DNA from 3 places in the Bradyrhizobium sp. HKCCYLS3070 genome. Region 1 is predicted to be linked to each of the others. Evidence: riboswitches for the same ligand, from Rfam matches in the RefSeq annotation. Region 1 holds a riboswitch; each other region holds the start of a gene.
The links. A riboswitch is a leader RNA that binds a small molecule or an ion and turns the genes downstream of it on or off. The one in region 1 is predicted to bind S-adenosylmethionine.

Region 1 (3,270 bases):
GAACCGTATAGCGTTTCGCATGGCCGCCGACGAGGGCCGTCGAGCGGACCGAGGCGCCCGCCGCGATCAGGGCAGCCTTGATCTTGTCGAGGTTCGACGGCGCCTCGATCGACACCAGCAGCGCGGCGCCGTCGAAGGCGGTATCGGGCACTGCGACCACGTCGGCCAGCGGCGACAGCGCGCGCGACACCTGCGCATTCCAGCCGGAGACGCGGATGCTCCAGGTCTCGACCTCCAGCACGAGCGCGTCGTCGGCGACCCGCGACACCGCGAACACCGGCAGCGCCGCCGGATGGTCGGCACGCTCGATGAACGGCATCCGGGCGATGATCTTCGGCGCGCCCACGGGCTCGAGCGTGATCCACCACGGCGTATGCCCCGATGTCGTCGACACCAGCGCAAGATCGCCCTTCGAGCGCGCCACGGCTTCGACGGCGGCCTGGGCGCTGAAATGGGCGACATAAGGCACCACGAAGCCGAAATGGAACCTGGCGGAATCGCGCATCGCGGATTCGCCGACCGACACGTCGGCGTGAACCGAGAACGGCGCCTGCACGTAAGTGAACGTCGAGACGATCACGCGCCAGATGCCCTCGACGGTGTCGAGCGGCAGGATGCCGCGATGGCGCTGCACCAGGCGCCGCATCATGTCGGCCTCTCGCGCCGGCCGGAATGCCGAGCCGACCTCCTGGGTCTTCTTGACCTTGATCAGCCGGTCGATGATGTCGGCCCTGTTCATCAGGAGCTGATGGACCTGCTCGTCGATCGCGTCGATCTCCTTGCGCAAATCGGCAAGCGAAGGCGGGGCAGGCGGTGGGTTGGACATGGGCTGGTCACTCTTCGCAGGCCACCGGTTAACGTGCGGCCGACTGGAACGGATGTCGTTCTCTCCGATGCGGGAGACGCGCGCAACAGCAAGTTTACCTTGTGCCGCCTAGGCTTGGCTGGTTTGCAGCCGTGGGGCGCCCGATCGGCGGTCAACCCCAGCTTGCCTTGACGCGGAGCGCCCGCGGGACTAGTTTCTGCCTGTTCCGTGGTCATTTGAGCCGGCCGGCTTGCAGCCACGTTAAAAAACTCGCTAAACAGGCCGGGGACGTTATCGATCCCGGCCGAACCCCAGTTCAGGCCGGGTTTTTCATGGCCTGATATGTCACGTGGTTCGGGAGCCCTTGCCGGATGGCCGGGGTGAGAGACATGACAGGCCTGACGCCGAAACCCACCTCCGCGCTGCGCACGATTGCGCCCGAAGAGCGCTCGCACGAGGTCGATCATCCGAGCTCGCTGGTCGCGCAGTTCGGCGCTGACAAGCCGCTCAGGCTCGATTGCGGCGTCGACCTGTCGCCGTTCCAGATCGCCTACCAGACCTATGGCGAACTCAACGCCGACAGGTCCAACGCGGTCCTGGTCTGCCACGCCCTGACCGGCGACCAGCACGTCGCCAACCGCCATCCCGTCACCGGCAAGCCCGGCTGGTGGGAGACGCTGGTCGGCCCTGGCCGCCCGCTCGACCCGAGCCGTTATTTCATCATCTGCTCGAACGTGATCGGCGGCTGCATGGGCTCGACCGGCCCGGCCTCGCTGAATCCCGCCACCGGCAAGGTGTGGGGGCTCGATTTCCCGATCATCACCATCCCCGACATGGTGCGCGCGCAGGCGATGCTGATCGATCATCTCGGCATCGACACGTTGTTCGCCGTGGTTGGCGGCTCGATGGGCGGCATGCAGGCGCTGCAATGGACAGTGGCCTATCCCACCCGCGTGTTCGCCAATCTCGCGATCGCCTGCGCCACCCGGCACTCGGCGCAGAACATCGCCTTCCACGAGCTCGGCCGCCAGGCCGTGATGGCCGATCCCGACTGGGACCACGGCCGCTACGGCGACAAGGGCACTCATCCGCATCGCGGCCTCGCGGTGGCACGGATGGCCGCGCATATCACTTATCTGTCGGATGCCGCCCTGCATCGCAAGTTCGGCCGCCGCATGCAGGACCGCGAACTGCCGACGTTCTCGTTCGACGCCGATTTCCAGGTCGAGAGCTATCTGCGCTATCAGGGCTCGTCCTTCGTCGAGCGCTTCGACGCCAACTCCTATCTCTATCTGACGCGGGCGATGGACTATTTCGACATCGCCGTCGATCATGACGGCGTGCTGGCGGCGGCGTTCCGCGGCATCAAGACCCGCTTCTGCGTGGTGTCCTTCACCAGCGACTGGCTGTTTCCGACCGCGGAATCGCGGGCGCTGGTGCATGCGCTCAATGCCTCCAGCGCGCGGGTGTCGTTCGCGGAGATCGAGACCGACAAGGGGCACGACGCGTTCCTGCTCGACGTCCCCGAGTTCTTCGAGATCGCCAGCGCCTTTCTCGATTCCGCCGGCAAGGCGCGCGGCCTCAACGCCGCGAACGGAGGCTGAGCCATGAGCATGCAGGGCGTGTTGCCGCTGAACGGCTTTTCCGGCGGCGAGGTGCTGGCCTATCGGCCGGATCATCTGCTGGTCGCCGGCATGGTCGAGCGCGACTCCAAGGTGCTCGACATCGGCTGCGGCGACGGCGATCTCTTGCAGCTGCTGGAGAGCCGCGGCATCGACGGCCGCGGCATCGAGCTGTCGCGCGAGGGCGTCAATCATTGCGTCGCCAAGGGGCTCGCGGTGGTGCAGGGCGACGCCGACACCGATCTCGTCGACTATCCCGACGATGCGTTCGACTATGTGATCCTGTCGCAGACCTTGCAGGCGACGCGGCAGCCCAAGGTCGTGCTGGAGAATCTGCTGCGCATCGGCCGTCGCGCCATCGTCACCTTTCCGAATTTCGGCTTCTGGCGGCTGCGCCTGCAACTGCTCGTCGGCGGCCACATGCCGCGAACCGACAATCTGCCCTTCACCTGGTACGACACGCCGAACATCCATTTCTGCACCATCAAGGACTTCGTGCAGCTCTGCGATGAGATCGGCGTCAAGATGGAGCGCGCCGTCGCGCTTGATAGTTACGGCCGTCCCTTGCGCGTCGCGATGCCCTGGTGGTTCTGGAACATGTTCGGCGAGCAGGGCGTGTTCCTGCTGAGCAGGGCGGAGAAGGGGCGGTAGAGCGCGCTCGCTGCTGCAGCGGGGCGCGGTCTAAGTTGATGGCTCGCTCTCTCCACGTCATGGCCGGGACAAGCCCGGCCATGACGAGCTTGGGGTTGGCGGTTTTTACTTTTCAAAGAGCCGAGAGCGGTTGATACAAAGTGCTGCGTTCCCGCGGTGCGTCTACACCCGAGCTTTGCATTAGTCCTGCCT
Region 2 (3,270 bases), on a different contig from region 1:
CGTGGCGAGCGTCGAGGCCCGCTCGGCGTCGCCGGCGCCGAGCGCGCGCGCGATCGCCGAGGCCACGCCGCCGCCCATCGCGCCGCCGGACATCGTCATGGTCAGGATCACCAGCGGAAACACCAGCGCCATCGCCGCCAGCGCCTCGATACCGAGCCGGCCGATATAGGAGGTCTCGGCGATGACGACGCAGGTGCCGGCCGTGTTCGCGATGATGTTGGGCCAGGCCAGCGACAGCAGGGTGCGCAGGATGGGTCCGTCGACGAGCTTATTCCGGACCGGCTTCTCGGGGGGCGGCAACGCACGCCCCTCGCCGACCGGATTGTCGGCCAGGCCGATCTCGGACATCTCAGCTCCCCGCTCGGCCGCGCAGGCCGCGGCCGTGTTATCGTTCGATTGCTCTCGCTTTCCTAGCACGGCGCTGGCGCGCGCCCTGTGCGGCAGGCGCATTGGGGGTGCGCGGCAGACGCAGCCGCGCTCAGAGACGGAAATGCTTGGAGAGCTTCAGGCCCTGGGCCTGGTAGTTGGAGCCGATGCGGCTGCCATACATCGCATTCGGCCGCGCCAGCATCTTCTCGTAGACGAGACGGCCGACGATCTGGCCGTGCTCGAGGATGAACGGCACCTCGCGCGAGCGCACCTCGAGCACCGCGCGCGAGCCCTGCCCGCCGGCGCCGGCATAGCCGAAGCCGGGATCGAAGAAGCCGGCATAGTGGACGCGGAATTCGCCGACCAGCGGATCGAACGGCACCATCTCCGCGGCGTAGTCCGGCGGCACCTGCACGGCCTCCTTGGAGGCCAGGATGTAGAACTCGCCGGGATCGAGAATGAGGCTGCCGTCGGTACGTGCCTTGATCGGCTCCCAGAACTCCTCGACCGGATAGCCGGCGCGGCGGTCGACGTCGACGACGCCGGTGTGGCGCTTGGCGCGATAGCCCACATATCCGTTCGCATTGCTGCCGGACAGGTCGACGGAAAGCGCGACGCCGCCGGTGAGATCGGCATCGTCGCGATCCACCAGTCGCTCGGCCTGGTGCAGCGCGATCAGTTCGTCCTCCGACAGGACCGCGTCGCGATAGCGGAAGCGAACCTGGGACAGGCGCGAGCCCTCGCGCAGCAGGACCGGGAACGTCTTCGGGCTGATCTCGGCATAGAGCGGGCCGTGATAGCCCGCGCCGATCATGTCGAAGCGTCGCGTGCCGTCGGCGATCACGCGGGTGAACACGTCGAGCCGCCCGGTCGAGCTTTTCGGATTGGCGGCCGCGACGATGTCCTTGGGCAGCGCCAGGCTCTCCAACAGCGGCACGATGTAGACGCAGTTGGTCTCCAGCACCGCGCCGTCGGCAAGTGCGAATTCGTGCAGCTTGAGCTCGTCGATGCGCTCGGCGACCGTCGCGCCCGGCCCGGGCAGGAAGCTCGCACGCACGCGATAGGCGACGTCGCCGAGCCGCAGATCGAGGCTCGCCGGCTGGATCTGGCTCTCGACGAAATCATATTCGGGGATGATCAGGCCAGCCTCCGTCATCGCCACGATCATGCGATCGGGGAGGATGCCGTGGGCGTCGGGGCTGAGCGAAAACGGCAAGACCTGATCCTTTGCAGGCGCCGGAACGGCGGCTTATGGAGCCAATATAGGGTCTTTTGACCGGTTATCCGATGGCTGGCTTGACGGAAAGGCCGGTTGCGACTATGAGCACGACTTATCCCGTGGTGATTTGAGCCGGCCGGCTTGCAGCCACGTAAAATAAGTCGCTAAACAGGCCGGGGACGAATGTGATCCCGGCCTTGAGGTTTTGTCCCAGGCCGGTTTTTTTGTGCCCATCGCTCAAGGCGGTGGCCACGATGGAGGTCACATGTCGAAGTCCCCCGCGAAGGCGCCGGCGTCGTTCGCCCACTATCGTCCCGAAACGAGGCTGGTGCATTCCGGCACCTTGCGCTCCGAATTCGGCGAGACCGCCGAGGCGCTCTATCTCACCCAAGGGTTCGTCTACGCCACCGCCGAGGAATGCGAGGCGCGCTTCAAGGGCGAGGATCCCGGCTTCATCTATTCGCGCTTCTCCAATCCCACCACGGCGATGTTCGAGCGCCGCATGATCGAGCTCGAGGGCGCCGAGGCCTGCCGCTCGGCCGCAACCGGAATGGCCGCGGTCACCACGGCAATCCTGGCTCCCCTCCGTGCCGGCGACCACGTCGTCGCGGCCAAGGCGCTGTTCGGCTCGTGCCGCTACGTGGTCGAGGATCTCTTGCCGCGCTACGGCATCGAGTCGACCCTGGTCGATGGGCTCGACCTCGCCCAGTGGCAGAAGGCGGTCAGACCCAACACCAAATCGTTCTTCCTGGAGAGCCCGACCAATCCGACGCTCGACGTGATGGACATCCCCGCCATCGCCGAGATCGCGCACGCCCATGGCGCGCGGCTGATCGTCGACAACGTGTTCGCCACCCCGATCTGGCAGAGCCCGCTCGCGCTCGGCGCTGACGTCGTGGTGTATTCCGCGACCAAGCACATCGACGGCCAAGGCCGCTGCCTCGGCGGTGTGATCCTGTCGTCGGAGGCGTTCATCGCCGAGCACATCCACAATTTCATGCGCCAGACCGGCCCGTCGATCTCGCCGTTCAACGCCTGGGTTCTGCTCAAGGGTCTGGAGACCCTGGCGGTGCGCGTGCGCGCGCAGACCGAGACGGCGGCGAAAGTGGCTGACTTCCTCGCCGCGCATCCGAAGATCTCGCGGCTGATCTATCCGGGCCGCGCGGACCACCCGCAGGCGGCGACCGTGCGCAAGCAGATGCGCGCCGGCTCGACCTTGGTCGGCTTCGAGGTCAAGGGCGGCAAGGCGGCTGCGTTCCGTACGCTCAACGGCCTGAAGCTCGCGCGCATCTCCAACAATCTCGGCGACGCCAAGACGCTGGTCACGCACCCGGCGACGACGACGCATCAGCGGCTGACGCCGGAGGCGCGCGCCGAGCTCGGCATCAGCGAGGGCTTCATCCGCTTCTCCGCCGGACTCGAGCATGCCGACGATCTGATCGAGGATCTGGACGCCGCCCTGCGGGCGGCGTAGCGAATGGCGAATAGGGAGTAGCGAGTAGTGGATCTCTTCCCTATTCGCTACTCGCCATTCCCTACTCGCTTCTGATCACATCGGCCGATAGGTCGGCACCTCGGCCGGTGCGTTGATGCCGAGCTTGACCTGGCCGACCGAGCGGATGATGTCGTCGCCGAGCAACTGGGCGAAGCAGGCATAGCCCCAATCGCTCATGTGCAGGCCG
Region 3 (3,270 bases), on a different contig from region 1:
GTTCCTCGACCGCTTCGCCGCCGCCAAGGCGGCCGGCTTCGGCGGCGTCGAATACCTGTTCCCGTATGATTTCGACAAGGCCGAGCTGCGCGAGCAGCTCGCGCGTCACGGGCTGACGCAGGTGCTGCACAATCTGCCCGCCGGCAATTGGGCCGCGGGCGAGCGCGGCATCGCGATCCTGCCGGATCGTGTCGATGAATTCCGCGACGGCGTTCGCCGCGCCATCGAGTATGCGAAGGCGCTGGATTGCCGCCAGCTCAACTGCCTCGTCGGCATTGCGCCCGACGATGCCGATCCGCGCGAGCTCAACCAGGTGCTGGTCCGCAACCTGCGCTTCGCCGCGACCGCACTGAAAGCGCAGGGGATCAAGCTGCTGATCGAGCCGATCAACACGCTCGACATTCCCGGCTTTGTCCTCAACCGCACGGCACAAGCGCTTCAGCTGATCTCGGAGGTCGAGTCCGATAATCTGTTCGTCCAGTACGACATCTACCACATGCAGATCATGGAGGGCGATCTCGCCCGCACGATGCAGAAGCATCTCGCCCGCATCGCCCACATCCAGCTCGCCGACAATCCGGGCCGCCACGAGCCCGGCACCGGCGAGATCAACTACGCCTTCCTGTTCCGCCACCTCGATGCGATCGGCTATCCCGGCTGGATCGGCTGCGAGTACAAGCCGCAGACGACGACCGCGGAGGGACTTGGCTGGCTGACGGACCGGGCGATCGTTCCCGCGAACTGAGTTTACTACGTGCCATTCAGCCCGGGTTGGCCGCCGAGGAAGATGCCGCCGCTCCGGTCCCTTCACGCGAGGCTTATGGATTGCATCGAGCGCTACAGGATGGCGCAGCTTCAGTGTTGTAGCGCGTGAGTTTCACTCATGCCTTAGCAGCCACGACAGATGCCGTGAATTTTTGTGTCAATCTTCTTCTGCTCGTCGACCCACTCGGCAGGCCATTGTCCGCCTGCCCAAGGCAACTGCTTCCTGTTGGCAAAGTTGATGGGGACCGTAAAGGTGAAGCTATCGTCGCTCATCTCTGCGGGCGGCTCCGGAAATGGTTCCGCTCGCTCAATCATACTTAGGGCCGCCGTATCGAGTAGTTCGGAGCCGGCGCTTTCCACCAGTTCTCTGGAAATCAGTTTCCCCTGCCGATCAATGACAAACTTGACCTTGGCCGTGCCACTTTGACCGGCCGCCCCTGGCGGAAACGTTCTCTTGCTCACTAGCAGTATTACAATCTTCTTTTTCCACGCTTCGCGAGCGCTTGCCTGAGCGCCGACACTTTCTGTTTGCGCATATGAGAAAGACGCCGAAGCCAGTAGCAGTACGAACAGACCGGCCAGCGAAGGACTTCTAGCGTTCATAGGGAAATTTCATCACACGCGAAGATAATTCACAACCAAAAATTGCCGGTATGGCGCAGTTGCGCGAAGTGCCCGTCTCGTACGTCGCCAGCGTCGGCTGAAAAGGTCCGCGTTGGGCCAGGAGCGGCCGCGCGTTGTTCCTCAAACTGGGGCGTGCTTGCCAAGCTCGATAGTGCCCGCTATCGTCAACTCCAACATCAAGAGTTGGGCCGACGCCCAGCGCCAACCTGCTCCCCGAGCAAGGTGGCTTTCTTCCTTCGGAAGAAGATGTGGCCGGTCCGGCAACTAAACGGGACAAGCCACCACGGCGTCATGCGCTCCTCTCTTCGAAGAAGGGGACGAGAATGACTGTCGATAGAATCGAAATTGAGCCGGCCGATGCAAGGTCCCAGGACCTGATTGACCTCGTAACCGCGCTGGACGATTTCTTAAACAAGGTCTGCGGGGTGGAAAGGAATCACGGCTCTCCAATTGATCGGCTAGCGCACGACGACACGCAAATGTTTATCGCGCGGATTGCCGGACAAGCCGTTGGCTGTGCGGGGCTGCAGGTGTTCGCGGATGGTACCGGAGAGGTGAAGCGCATGTATGTCGTCACCGAGGTTCGGACAACTGGAATAGGCAGCAGGCTCTTGACGCGCGTCGTGGAAGCGGCACTGACCGCCAAGCTGCCGGTTCTGCGGTTGGAAACCACGGAATTTCTTCCCGATGCCCAGAGGCTCTATCGGGCGAAGGGGTTCGTTCCTTGCCCAGCGTATGGCCCTTACGTTTCCAACCCGATCAATTTGTACTTCGAGAGATGGCTGACGAAATGATCGTCGAGGGCGATGTGCCGACAAGGAATAGATGATCAAGTCTGCTTTTAGATTGCTCAAATTCCCATAGCGCTTGCCGCGCCAGCCCGCTCAACATGCGCGGTTTCCTCCCTTGGAGGCTTTCGGACGCCGGCCGCCCGAATATGCCGCGCCGCCAATTATGCGGCCGGCATCCGAAACCCTTCACAACAGGCGACATTGCTGCGCTGGCTTGGTATGCTGATTGAAGTTTTCGAAGCGGTGCCTGCGGAAATGGGGGTGTGGTTTGGAAGAACGGAACAGAATACTCTTGTTCGGCGGCACCAAGGGCGAGACGGCCATGTTCATGCTGTTTGACGAAAGCGATCATGCGCGCGCGCATTGTCGCCTTCGGTGCGAATATCGAGATAAGACCATTGAAAGCACTGCAACCGACTTCTTCCAAGCTCTCTGCGATGTTCGCAATCTATTAGCTCAAGATGGTCTCATCCCACTTTGCTACGGAGCAAGCCTGAACGTATATCCTTCAGGAATGGCGAGGGATATGGGGCAGGGCCTCAAGGCCTACAAGATGACGATGGGGCGGCACGCGCGAAGGGAAGACCTCGTCGATATATTTTCCGAAGGTCCCGATGTAGTACCTGCTTCAGTTGCCGCACAAGAGCAGTTTTGGCGTGACTGGCTCGTGTCGCCGCGCACCTAGGCGTAAGTTCCGGTACGGGTCAAATGCAACCATTGAGGACCTTGGTCGCCTGCCTCCGGTCGAGACCTGAAAGCGAGCCGAGCTTTCATCTGTTTGGACGGTTCGGGACGAACAGCCGACATCTTTAATGCGTCTTTTCATCTTCGATTTTGACCACCATGTGCTGCGCTAGGCCGGCGCCCGAGGAGCCGCGGAAAAAAATCTCCGGTTGCTTGTCGGCCTGGCCAACGGAGAATCGTCCTCGGAACGGACAACCGAGGGCATTGCGAGCGATGATCACTGTGTACGGAGAGGGCAGAGGCTTCCGTGTCGTCTGGTTGCTCGAAGAGATGGGGCTGCCGTACCGGCTTCGGGACGTGGATCTCCTGGCCGGGGTCGAGAACGACGCCGAGTTCCTGACGATCA

Region 2: another riboswitch for S-adenosylmethionine. It lies ahead of ACQR03_RS22035 (O-succinylhomoserine sulfhydrylase); the one in region 1 lies ahead of metX (homoserine O-acetyltransferase MetX).
Region 3: another riboswitch for S-adenosylmethionine. It lies ahead of ACQR03_RS31465 (GNAT family N-acetyltransferase); the one in region 1 lies ahead of metX (homoserine O-acetyltransferase MetX).

The regions. Positions count from the first base shown of each region.
Region 1 is NZ_JBNPTI010000024.1:178-3,447, reverse strand. Features, by position in the region: gene ACQR03_RS32920 (chorismate mutase) at 1-826, opposite strand, end outside; SAM riboswitch at 1,024-1,103, shown strand; gene metX (homoserine O-acetyltransferase MetX) at 1,195-2,409, shown strand; gene metW (methionine biosynthesis protein MetW) at 2,413-3,078, shown strand.
Region 2 is NZ_JBNPTI010000007.1:145,230-148,499, reverse strand. Features, by position in the region: gene ACQR03_RS22045 (MATE family efflux transporter) at 1-348, opposite strand, end outside; gene ACQR03_RS22040 (2'-deoxycytidine 5'-triphosphate deaminase) at 479-1,585, opposite strand; SAM riboswitch at 1,698-1,777, shown strand; gene ACQR03_RS22035 (O-succinylhomoserine sulfhydrylase) at 1,854-3,062, shown strand; gene ACQR03_RS22030 (GDSL-type esterase/lipase family protein) at 3,138-3,270, opposite strand, start outside.
Region 3 is NZ_JBNPTI010000019.1:12,315-15,584, forward strand. Features, by position in the region: gene hyi (hydroxypyruvate isomerase) at 1-745, shown strand, start outside; gene ACQR03_RS31460 (energy transducer TonB family protein) at 889-1,368, opposite strand; SAM-I-IV-variant riboswitch at 1,558-1,667, shown strand; gene ACQR03_RS31465 (GNAT family N-acetyltransferase) at 1,713-2,183, shown strand; gene ACQR03_RS31470 (hypothetical protein) at 2,503-2,865, shown strand; gene ACQR03_RS31475 (glutathione S-transferase family protein) at 3,138-3,270, shown strand, end outside.